Regions from separate parts of the Desulfuromonas sp. KJ2020 genome, predicted to be linked through region 1. Evidence: riboswitches for the same ligand, from Rfam matches in the RefSeq annotation. Region 1 holds a riboswitch; the other holds the start of a gene.
The links. Region 1 has a riboswitch for thiamine pyrophosphate ahead of thiD (bifunctional hydroxymethylpyrimidine kinase/phosphomethylpyrimidine kinase). Riboswitches for the same ligand answer to the same signal wherever they lie in the genome.
Positions count from the first base shown of each region.

Region 1 (5,384 bases):
CAGCGTTTTCGTCAGGTTGTTGAAGCCCCGCAGCTTGATTTTGTGGGGACGCTTGGGGCGATTGGTCTTTTTTACCACTTTTTTTGCACACATAATTCTATATCCCTCCCGGGTGGTGAGATATTTGGCCAAGCCAAATTCGCTAATCTAAACATGAACGTGGGCCGGATTTCAACCATAAATATTGGCCTGGTGCGAGGCGTCGGGGCGTCTGGCCGGAAAAAGAAAAATGCCCCCGCCAGCAGGCGTTGGGGCATTTTTCAAGACGGGTTTGTGCAGGAAAGCTGCCTCAGCCGGCGGTGCTCTGCCGTTTACGTTCGTTCATGACCTTGTAGGCGCAGAACTCCCCACACATGGTGCAGGCACCGTGCTCCTCGTCGACACCCGATTCGGCTCGCAGGCGGCGGGCTTTTTCGGGGTCGAGAGCCAGTTCGAACTGCTTTTCCCAGTCCAGCTCCTTGCGGGCGCGGGCCATGGCGTTGTCTTTGTCGATGGCGCCTTTGACGCCCTTGACGATGTCGGCGGCGTGGGCGGCAATGCGGCTGGCCATGACGCCTTCGTGCACATCCTCGACGGTGGGCAGGCGCAGGTGCTCGCTGGGGGTGACGTAGCAGAGGAAGTCGGCGCCGGCGGAGGCAGCCAGGGTGCCGCCGATGGCGCAGGTGATGTGGTCGTAGCCGGGGGCGATATCGGTGACCAGGGGGCCCAGCACATAGAAGGGGGCGCCGTGGCAGAGCCGCTTCTGCAACTGGATATTGGCTTCGATCTGGTTGAGGGGCACGTGCCCCGGCCCCTCGATCATCACCTGCACACCGGCGTCCCAGGCGCGCTGGGTCAGTTCGCCCAGCACGATGAGCTCATGAATCTGGGCGCGGTCGGTGGCGTCGGCCAGGCAGCCGGGGCGGAAGCCGTCGCCGAGGGAGAGGGTGGCATCGTAGGGCTTGACCAGTTCGAGCAGACGGTCGAAGTGCTCGTAAAGGGGGTTTTCGGCCTGATTGCGGGTCATCCATTCGATGGTGAAGGAGCCGCCGCGGGAAACAACCTCCATGATGCGTCCCTCACGGTCCATGCGCTCGACAGTGGCGCGGGTGACGCCGCAGTGCACGGTGATGAAATCGACGCCGTCGTCGAGGTGCTTTTTGATGCCGTCGAAGATCTCGTCGACCGTCATGTCGACCATGGCCTTCTTTTTGCGGACGACGGTATCGACGGCGGCCTGATAGAGGGGGACCGAACCGATGCAGGCGCTGGTTTCGCGAATGATGGCGGCACGGATCTCATCGATGGGGCCGCCGGTGGAGAGATCCATGATGGCGTCGGCGCCGGCGGCGACGGCGACCCGGGCCTTTTCCAGTTCTTTGTCGATGCTGGTGTCGTCCTTGCTGGTGCCGATGTTGGCGTTGACCTTGGTGCGCAGGCCCTTGCCCACGGCCAGAGGGATGCCGTTGATGTGCCGATTGTTGTGGCAGATGATGGCGGTACCTTCGGCAATGCGCTGGCGCAGAATTTCAGGGTCGATGCCTTCAGCGGCCGCGGCCTGTTGCATCTTGTCGGAGATCAGGCCCTGGCGGGCGATTTCAAGCTGGGTCATGTTTTTCCCTCGCATTTACGGTCCGCTCAGGCAGGCCGTCAGTTGTGAAAAAGTGTCGAACCGGGTTCACTCGGGCTGGCGGAAAAGCCGGGCGGCCCGATAGTGGTTGACGGGGCCGTGTCCCGTGCCCAAATCAAAGGAGCTGCGGATGGCTTCGGTGATGAAGGTTTTGGCCTGCTCGACGGCCTGGGTCAGTGGCACCCCCTGGGCGAGGAAGGTGGCAATGGCGGCCGAGTAGGTGCAGCCGGTACCGTGGGTGTTGGGGGTGTCCAGGCGGGGGGCGGCCAGGCGGTGCAGCTGGTCGTCGGCCAGCAGCAGGTCGACGGCGGCTCCTTCAAGGTGGCCCCCTTTAATCAGGACATGGCGGGCGCCCATCTGCTGCAACCGGCGGGCGGCGCGCTCCATGTCCTTTTCGTTACGCACGGCAAAACCGGTCAGGGCCTCCGTTTCAGGCAGGTTGGGAGTCAGCAGGTAGGCGACCGGCAGCAGGTGCTGGACAAAAGCCGCGATGGCCTCCTGTTGCAGCAGGGGAGCGCCCCCCTTGGCAATCATGACCGGGTCGACCACGGCAAGCAGGGCGTGCTGGTCGATGGCGCGGGCTACCTGCTCGACGATTTCGGCCGAAAAGAGCATGCCTGTTTTGACGGTGTCGGTACCCAGGTCCGCGAGCACCGCCTCGATCTGGGCCGTGACGAAATCCACGGGGGCGGGGTGCACCCCTTTGACCCCGAGAGTGTTCTGGGCGGTGAGGGCGGTGAGGGCGCTCATGCCGAAGCTGCCCAGCAGGGTGATAGTTTTAAGGTCGGCCTGAATGCCCGCTCCCCCCCCTGAATCCGAACCGGCAATGGTGAGAACCTTGCCGCGGGGGAAGGGATTGTGACGATTAAAGAGCAGGGCGATTTCGCCGGCAGCCAGCGCCGGGGCCGGGTCGGCCATGACCGCCGAGATGACGCAGAGGGCGTCGGCGCCGGCCGCGAGGACGTCACTGCCGTTGTCGCGGTTGATGCCGCCGATGGCCACTACCGGTATCTGCACGGCCTTGCGCACCTTTTTGAGTATGTCGAGCCCCACCACCTGGATATCGTCCTTGCTGGTGGTCGGATAGATGCTGCCGACGGCGACGTAGTCCGCCCCCTGCCTCTGGGCCTTGAGAGCTTCTTCGGCATTGCGGGTGGAGACGCCAATGATCTTGTTTGGCCCCAGAATGCGACGGGCCTCGCCGACGGCGCCATCCTGCTGGCCAATATGAACGCCGTCGGCGCCGCTGGCCTGGGCGATGACCGGATCGTCGTTGACGATAAAGGTGGCTCCCCGTTGCCGGCAGAGCTGTTTGAGCTGGCAGGCGATGGCCAGTTGCTCCTGATCGGGCCGCACCTTGTCCCGGTATTGGACGACGCGAACCCCACCCTGCAGGGCGGAGGCCACCTTGTCCAGCATGATCTCTACCGGTTCCTGGGCGGTGATCAGGTAAAGTCCGTCAATCATCATGAGCTCTCAGTGGCAAAATAAAAAATCGTCATGCCTTCGCAGGGCATGACGATCGGAAAACAACCGGTTCCTCTCGCCGCTTCCCTACGCCGGTACGAACCGGATCAGGTTCAAAGGGTCATCCCTGGTTGCGGGATTCTCAGTGTGCCACTCCCCTAGCGGTCTGCACTTTTTCAAGCGGCTTTGCCTGTGCCGGCGCCTGCCGCCCTTCATCCCCGGACGAGGCCGTGAGAAGAAGAAAAAAGCCTAATGGATTAGGGTTTTGCTGTCAACCAGAATAATGCGGAAATCACGATTCCGCCGCCGGCGGGATCATGAGTTTCTCCTTTACAGTCTCGGACCGTCGTGCTAAGAAAAATTTTTCTTCCAGAGGCCTTGCCGTTATGTCTCCTGATTCTACGTTTCCAACTTTTGTCGAGATAAATCTTGCCGCCCTGCGTCACAACTTCCGCCAGGCGCGTAGTCAGGCGGGAGCAGAGCGCAAGCTGCTGGCGGTCGTCAAGGCAGACGCCTATGGTCACGGGATCGGGCCGGTGGCGGTCTGCCTGCAGGACGAAGGCGCCGATCTGTTCGGTGTGGCCTCCGTGCAGGAGGGGCAGCAGTTACGTGAGGCGGGGATCGACCGTCCTGTTGTCATCTTGGGAGGGTTTTTCCCGGGTCAGGAAGAGGCTCTCCTCCGCCACCGCTTAATTCCTATTTTGTTCGATGTCGAGACCGCGAGGCGTCTGAACCAAGTCGCTCTGGCTAACGGTCAAGTCTGTCCCTTCCACCTCAAGCTCGATACGGGTATGGGGCGGGTCGGTTTTCGGCCCGAGGAGCTGGGTGCGGTGCTGGCGGAGATGGCTGCCTGGAAAGGGCTGCGGCTCGAAGGGGTTCTGTCTCATCTGGCGCTGGCCGATGCGCCGCAGGATCCCCTGACGTCCCGTCAGTATGAAACGTTCTGCGGCATGCTGCAGCAGATTCGTGACGCTGGCCATCAGCCCTTGTGGGTTCATCTGAGCAACAGCGCCGCGCTCTTCGCCCATCATCTGCCCGCATGCAATCTGGTGCGTCCCGGCATCGTCCTCTATGGAGCGCTGCCTTCCGACGCCTTCGCCGGCCGTCTCGATCTGCGATCGGTCATGAGCTGGCGCACTCATATCTACCAGCTCAAGCAGGTTCCCGTCGGCACCGGGGTGTCCTACGGTCATCGCTTCAAGGCCGAGCGGCCCTCCGTACTGGCTGCCATTCCGGTCGGCTACAGCGACGGCTATAGCCGTCGCCTGTCCGGTTGTGGGGAAGTGCTCGTGCGTGGACAGCGGGCGCGGGTAGCCGGTACCGTATGCATGAACTGGACAATGATCGATGTCAGCGATATCCCCGGGGTTCAGGTGGGGGACAGGGTGACGCTGCTGGGCGGCGACGGGGATAACTGCATTGGTGCCGAAGAACTGGCGGCAAAGGCAGGAACCATCTCCTACGAAATTTTCTGCCAGGTCAGTAAGCAGATCCCCCGTCTTTACCATGATGACCGCTGAATTGCCCCCAGCCTGAAGGCGGCGGGCGGGCGCAAAGGAATCCCATGATGACCGGTGAACCATGCGTTTTGGCTTTCGATCTGGGAACGACCACGCTGGCGGCTCGGCTGCTCGATCGGAAAGGCGAGGTGCTGGCCGAAGGGCGGCTGAGAAACCCCCAATATGTCCTTGGTAGTGACGTGGTGCGTCGTCTCGAGGCCGCTCAGCGGGGTGAGGGGGAAAGGCTGCAGACCCTCCTGGTCGAGGGGATGGACGCCCTGCTCGCCGAATTGCTGCGCCAGGCGGATCTTTCGCGGCAACAGGTGCAAGCGGCGGCCGCCGCCGCCAACCCGGCGGTTTCCCATCTGCTCTGCCGGTGCCCTGTCGACAGTCTTCTCTATCCTCCCCACAAGCCCGTCTTCCGGCAGGGGCTCAGCCTCGAGCCCCTTTCCCTTGGCCTGGACCTGCCCTGTGCGCTCTATCTCTTTCCGTTGGTTAGCGGCTACGTGGGAGGCGATCTCGTCGCTTTCCTCCATGCCCATCCCCCCCAGTCGGCCCGGACCCTCTATCTGGATGTGGGCACCAACGGCGAGATGGCGCTTTATCATGAGGGGCGTTGGCTGGTTACTTCGGTGGCGGCGGGGCCCGCTTTCGAAGCGGCCGGGATCTCCTGCGGGATGCCGCTGGGGGAGGGCGCCATCGAGGGGATCGCCCTGGAGGCCGACCGCTGGGCACTCAAGGTCGTCGGCGGCGGGCCCGCCCGCGGCCTCTGTGGCAGCGGCCTGGCCCAGGTCGTCGCCCTGGCCCGG
Region 1 covers NZ_JAKUKE010000001.1:61,206-66,589, reverse strand. Annotated here, with positions in the region: gene speD (adenosylmethionine decarboxylase) at 1-93, opposite strand, end outside; gene thiC (phosphomethylpyrimidine synthase ThiC) at 290-1,591, opposite strand; gene thiD (bifunctional hydroxymethylpyrimidine kinase/phosphomethylpyrimidine kinase) at 1,658-3,076, opposite strand; TPP riboswitch at 3,144-3,246, opposite strand; gene alr (alanine racemase) at 3,463-4,596, shown strand; gene MJO47_RS00320 (ASKHA domain-containing protein) at 4,641-5,384, shown strand, end outside.

Region 2 (5,384 bases), 1.5 Mb from region 1:
ACGGGCCGCAACCGCGTTTCTTTGCATGGGGACTGCCCGTCATCGCCGGAGCACATGGCCTCGGCCTGAGGGTCGCCCCATCCCGCCGCCTCCGGATCATCCTCCCCTCAAGAGTCATGAACATCTCCTGCCCCGGAGGGTTGCCATGTCCAGATACATACTCGCCATCGACCAGGGAACCACCGGAACCACGGCCCTGCTCATCGAACGGGACCTGCGCATCGCCGCCAAGGTCACCGTCGACTTTCCCCAGCATTTCCCCAAACCGGGCTGGGTCGAGCACGATGGGGAAGAAATCTGGTTCTCGGTGATTCAGGCCATCCGCCGCGTCTTGGACGGCACCGGCGTCAATCCGCGCGAGATCGCCGCCATCGGCCTGACCAACCAGCGGGAGACCACCCTGCTGTGGGATCGCCGCACCGGCCGGCCCGCCGCCCCCGCCATCGTCTGGCAGTGTCGCCGCAGCGCCGACATCTGTGACGAACTTAAGGAACAGGGCGCCGAACCCCTGGTTCGCCGCAAGACCGGCCTGGTGCTCGACCCCTATTTCTCCGCCACCAAACTCACCTGGCTGCTGCGCCACCAGCCGGAGCTGCGCCGACGGGCCGAGGCCGGCGATCTGGCCTTTGGCACCATCGACACCTTCCTGGTCTGGCGCCTCACCGGCGGGCGCCGCCACGTTTCCGACGTCTCCAACGCTTCGCGCACCCTGCTCATGGAGCTGCGCCGCCTCGATTGGGACAAGGAGCTCCTCGACCTCTTTGAGGTTCCGGCGGCCGTCCTTCCCGACATCGTCCCCTCCTCGGCCGTATACGGCCAGACCCGCGGTCTGGATCTTCTCCCCGACGGTATCCCGGTGGCCGGCATGGCCGGAGACCAGCAGGCGGCCCTCTTCGGACAGGCCTGCTTCGAGGCCGGCGAAGCCAAGTGCACCTACGGCACCGGCGCCTTTTTGCTGCAGAACACGGGAGAAGAACCGGTGGAGAGCGGCCACGGCCTGCTGACCACCGTCGCCTGGCAGCTCGACGGCCGTACCAGCTACGCGCTGGAAGGAAGCGCCTTCATTGCCGGCGCGGCCGTGCAATGGCTGCGGGACGGCCTCGGTCTCTTCCCCGCCTCAGCGGATATCGAGCACCTGGCCGCTTCCGTCCCGGACAGCGGTGGCGTCGTTTTCGTCCCTGCCCTCACCGGACTGGGCGCCCCCCACTGGAAGAGCGGCGCCCGCGGGCTGATCAGTGGCATCACCCGCGGCACGACCGCCGCCCACCTGGCCCGGGCCACCCTGGAGGGCATGGCGCTGCAGATTCACGACCTGGTAGCAGCCATGACCGAAGACCGGGGCGCCGCGCTGCGACACCTCAAGGTGGACGGCGGCGCCGCCCAGAACAACCTGCTCATGCAGCTGCAGGCCGACCTGCTGCAGCTGCCGGTCGTCCGCCCGCAGACCGTGGAAACCACGGCCCTGGGCGCCTCCATGCTGGCGGGCCTGGCGGTAGGGTTCTGGGAAAATCTCGATGAACTGCGGCAGAGTTGGCGGGAAGAACGACGCTTTGCCCCCGAAATGGCGGAAAAGCGCCGGGAAGAATTGATTCGCGACTGGCGGCAGGCCGTGTCGAAAGCCTGACAATAAGGGCGACAGGAAAAGCCCCGGCCAGCGGAGAGGGGAATTACAGCTCGTTGAGGAGACGGTAGATCTTCTGCTCGACATCCCAGACGGCCACGGCCAGGTCCTCGGCGCCGGCCTCTTCCAGCAGCAGCCTGGCCCGATCCAGCCGGGTATGGGCAGCCAGCAGTACCGGCGTCAGCTCGACCTCCAGACGGATACGGGGGATCTCCCCTACCTGCTCCTTGAGTTCTTCCAGCCCGGCCAGCCCCTGGCGCACACCCTGGACAGCCTTGTCATCCGCCGTCCCATCCAGCTTCTGCACCAGTTGTGCAGCCTCGTTCACCAGGTCCCGATAGCGATCTGAAATTGTCATGGTTTCTCCTCCTCTTCCACCCTGTCGGCAACCAGCCACAGCGGGGTTTTCGCAGGTTTTCGGAAGGGCCTCATAGTAATCAAATCGACGGGGAAAAACAACGGCAAAGGGAGAAAAAAGTTGACGGACCCGCAGCGCTGTTGCTAACGTACCGACTCACCACAATTGGAAATGCCCTAGGGGAGTTTTTTACTGAGAGCCTGGCCACGGCGAGGCGACCCTTTGAACCTGATCCGGGTGATACCGGCGTAGGGAAGCGGCGCACGATTCGGAGCACTGGATTTATCCAGCCGAAAAAGGCCGCTTTCTGCGGCCTTTTCTTTTTATGACCATCTATCTCAACGAAAATCCACTCGACACCGGGGAAGGGCTGACCCTCTACCAGCTGCGCGACCGTTTCAATCCTGGCGCCGACGTGCTCATCGTCAACGGCTTCGCCCTCTCTGACGACCGAGCACTGGCCGAAGGGGACCGCGTCGTCCTCATCCGCCGGGGCGAGCAGCCTTCACCGGCGGAATTCGAAGCTCTGCTCTGTGCCCGTCACACGCCTGGCGTGCAGGCCAAACTCAAGCAGGGCACCGTCGGCATCGCCGGCACCGGCGGCCTCGGCTCGGCCGTGGCCGTCGCCCTCGCCCGCTCTGGCATCGGTGGCCTCATTCTGGCCGACTTCGATGTCGTCGAACCCTCCAACCTCAACCGCCAGCAGTTCTTCATCGACCAGATTGGCCAGCCCAAGGTCGAGGCTCTGCGGGACAACCTGCGCCGTATCAACCCCGGCGTCGACCTCCGCCTCTTCAACGGCCGTCTCACCCCCTCGAATATCGCCGAAGTCTTTGCCGGCGTCGATGTACTGGTGGAAGCCTTCGATGCCCCGGACCAGAAGGCCATGCTCGTCCAGACCTTTCTGCAGACGAATTCGGCGGCCCCCATCGTGGCGGCTTCCGGTGTGGCCGGAGCCGGGCCGTCCAACACCATCATCACCCGCCGGGCCGCCAGCCGCCTCTACCTGGTCGGCGACGGCGACAGCGAAGCGCGGCCGGGCCAGGGTCTCATGGCGCCTCGCGTCGGCATCGCCGCCCACCATCAGGCCAACGCCGTGCTTCGACTCCTTCTCGGTGAAACTCCGGAAGACGAAAAGGATTTTTCATGACAATTCTTCTCAATGGAAGGGAAAAGACCCTTGAAGCCGCCCTGACAGTGGCCGAACTTATCGAACAGCTGCAACTGGCCGACGACCGGGTCGCTGTGGAGCTCAACCGGGCCATCGTGCCCAGGCAGGCCTTTGCCACCACCCACCTGCAGGATGGCGACCGGATCGAGATCGTTCACTTTGTCGGCGGCGGCTGAACCCGGCCGCGCACCCTACCCCCGCACCTCACTCATTCCTATAAAGGAAGGCCTATGGACCAACTTATTATTGCAGGACGCGCTTTCAACTCCCGGCTGCTGGTCGGTACCGGCAAATTTGCCTCCAACGACGCCATGGTGGCGGCCATGGAGAATTCGGGCTGCGAAATCGTCACCGTCGCCCTGCGCCGGGTCGATATCGACAATCCCCAGGACAGCATGCTGGGCGCGATCGACCGCGACAGGTATCTGCTGCTGCCCAACACCAGCGGCGCCCGCGACGCCGACGAAGCGGTGCGTCTGGCCCGCCTGGCCCGCGCCGCCGGCTGCGAACCCTGGGTCAAGCTTGAGGTGACCCCCGACCCCTACTACCTGCTGCCCGACCCCATCGAAACCCTCAAGGCCGCTGAAATCCTGGTCAAGGAAGGGTTCATCGTGCTGCCTTACATCAACGCCGACCCCGTGCTGGCCAAGCACCTGCAGGAAGTGGGCACCGCCACCGTCATGCCCCTGGGCGCCCCCATCGGCACTAACAAGGGACTGCGCACCCGCGACCACATCGCCATCATCATCGAGCAGGCCATCGTGCCGGTGGTGGTTGACGCCGGGCTGGGAGCGCCTTCCCACGCCGCCGAAGCCATGGAGATGGGGGCCGACGCCGTCCTGGTCAACACGGCTCTCGCCGTCAGCGGCAATCCCGGGGCCATGGGTGCCGCTTTCAAAAAAGGGGTGGAAGCCGGTCGCGAGGCCTTTCTGGCCGGGCTGGGCGAACAGCGTCAGCAGGCCGAGGCCTCCAGCCCGCTGACAGGCTTTCTAGGGAATTGAACATGAGTTTTCTCGACGTCATCCAAGAATACGACTACCAGCAGGTGCTGGCGGATATCGAAGGCAAAACGGCCGCAGAGGTGGAACGGGCGCTGGCGGCCGAGCGCCTGCGACCCGAGGACTTCAAGGCCCTGCTGTCACCGGCGGCCGCCGCCTATCTCGAGCCCATGGCCCAGAAGGCCCATCGTCAGACCCTGCAGCGCTTTGGCCGCAATATTCTGCTCTATGCCCCCCTCTACCTCTCCAACGTCTGCAGCAACGGCTGCCGTTACTGCGGCTTCAACGCCACCAACAAGGTCGGCCGGCAGACCCTCAGCCTCGACGAGGCCGAAGAGGAAGCCCGCGCCCTACGGGCCAAAGGTTTTGAGCACATCCTGCTGGTGACGGGGGAAGCCCCCACGGCCGTGGACAACGATTTTCTGGCCCAGGCGGTGCGCCGCCTGGCGCCGCTGTTCAGCTCGATCAGCATCGAGGTCTACCCCATGGATACCGACGGCTACCGGCAGATGGTCGGCGCCGGCGTCGACGGCCTCACCATCTATCAGGAGACCTACGACCGCGGCCTCTACGCCGAGATGCACCCCTTCGGCCGCAAGCGTGACTACGACTGGCGCCTGCTCACCCCCGAGCGCGGCGGGGCCGCCGGTCTGCGCCGTATCGGCCTCGGCGCTTTGCTCGGCCTCGGCCACTTTCGCGCCGAAGCCTTCTTCGTCGGGCTGCACGCCCTTCACCTCGGAAGACACTACTGGCGCACCCAGGTCAGCGTCTCCTTTCCGCGCATCCGCCCGGCCGACGGCGGCTTCCAACCCCTGCACCCGGTGTCGGACCGCGCCTTCGTCCAGCTGATCTGCGCCTTGCGCCTGTTGCTGCCCGACGCCGGCCTGGTGCTTTCCACCCGGGAGAGCGCCAGCCTGCGCGATCACCTGCTCCCTTTGGGCATCACCCAGATGAGCGCCGGCTCCAGCACCGCCCCCGGTGGCTACCTGAACAAGGAGAAGAGCACCGAGCAGTTCGCCATCGACGACGACCGCAGCGTTGAAGAGGTCTGCCGCATGATCCGCGCCAAGGGCTACGAGACGGTGTGGAAAGACTGGGACAGCGCCTTTCTCGACAAAGCCATCGGCAGCCACTGAGCCATGTCGGGAGCGGGTGTCGTCGACTTCAGCCTCTATCTCATCAGTGACCGCCATATGCTGACGGACGGTCGCGATCTGGTGGAAACCGTGCGCCAGG
Region 2 covers NZ_JAKUKE010000001.1:1,597,131-1,602,514, reverse strand. Annotated here, with positions in the region: gene MJO47_RS07340 (diguanylate cyclase) at 1-69, shown strand, start outside; gene glpK (glycerol kinase GlpK) at 146-1,624, shown strand; gene MJO47_RS07330 (hypothetical protein) at 1,668-1,979, opposite strand; TPP riboswitch at 2,148-2,251, shown strand; gene thiF (sulfur carrier protein ThiS adenylyltransferase ThiF) at 2,305-3,129, shown strand; gene thiS (sulfur carrier protein ThiS) at 3,126-3,326, shown strand; gene MJO47_RS07315 (thiazole synthase) at 3,381-4,151, shown strand; gene thiH (2-iminoacetate synthase ThiH) at 4,154-5,284, shown strand; gene thiE (thiamine phosphate synthase) at 5,288-5,384, shown strand, end outside.
Region 2: another riboswitch for thiamine pyrophosphate. It lies ahead of thiF (sulfur carrier protein ThiS adenylyltransferase ThiF); the one in region 1 lies ahead of thiD (bifunctional hydroxymethylpyrimidine kinase/phosphomethylpyrimidine kinase).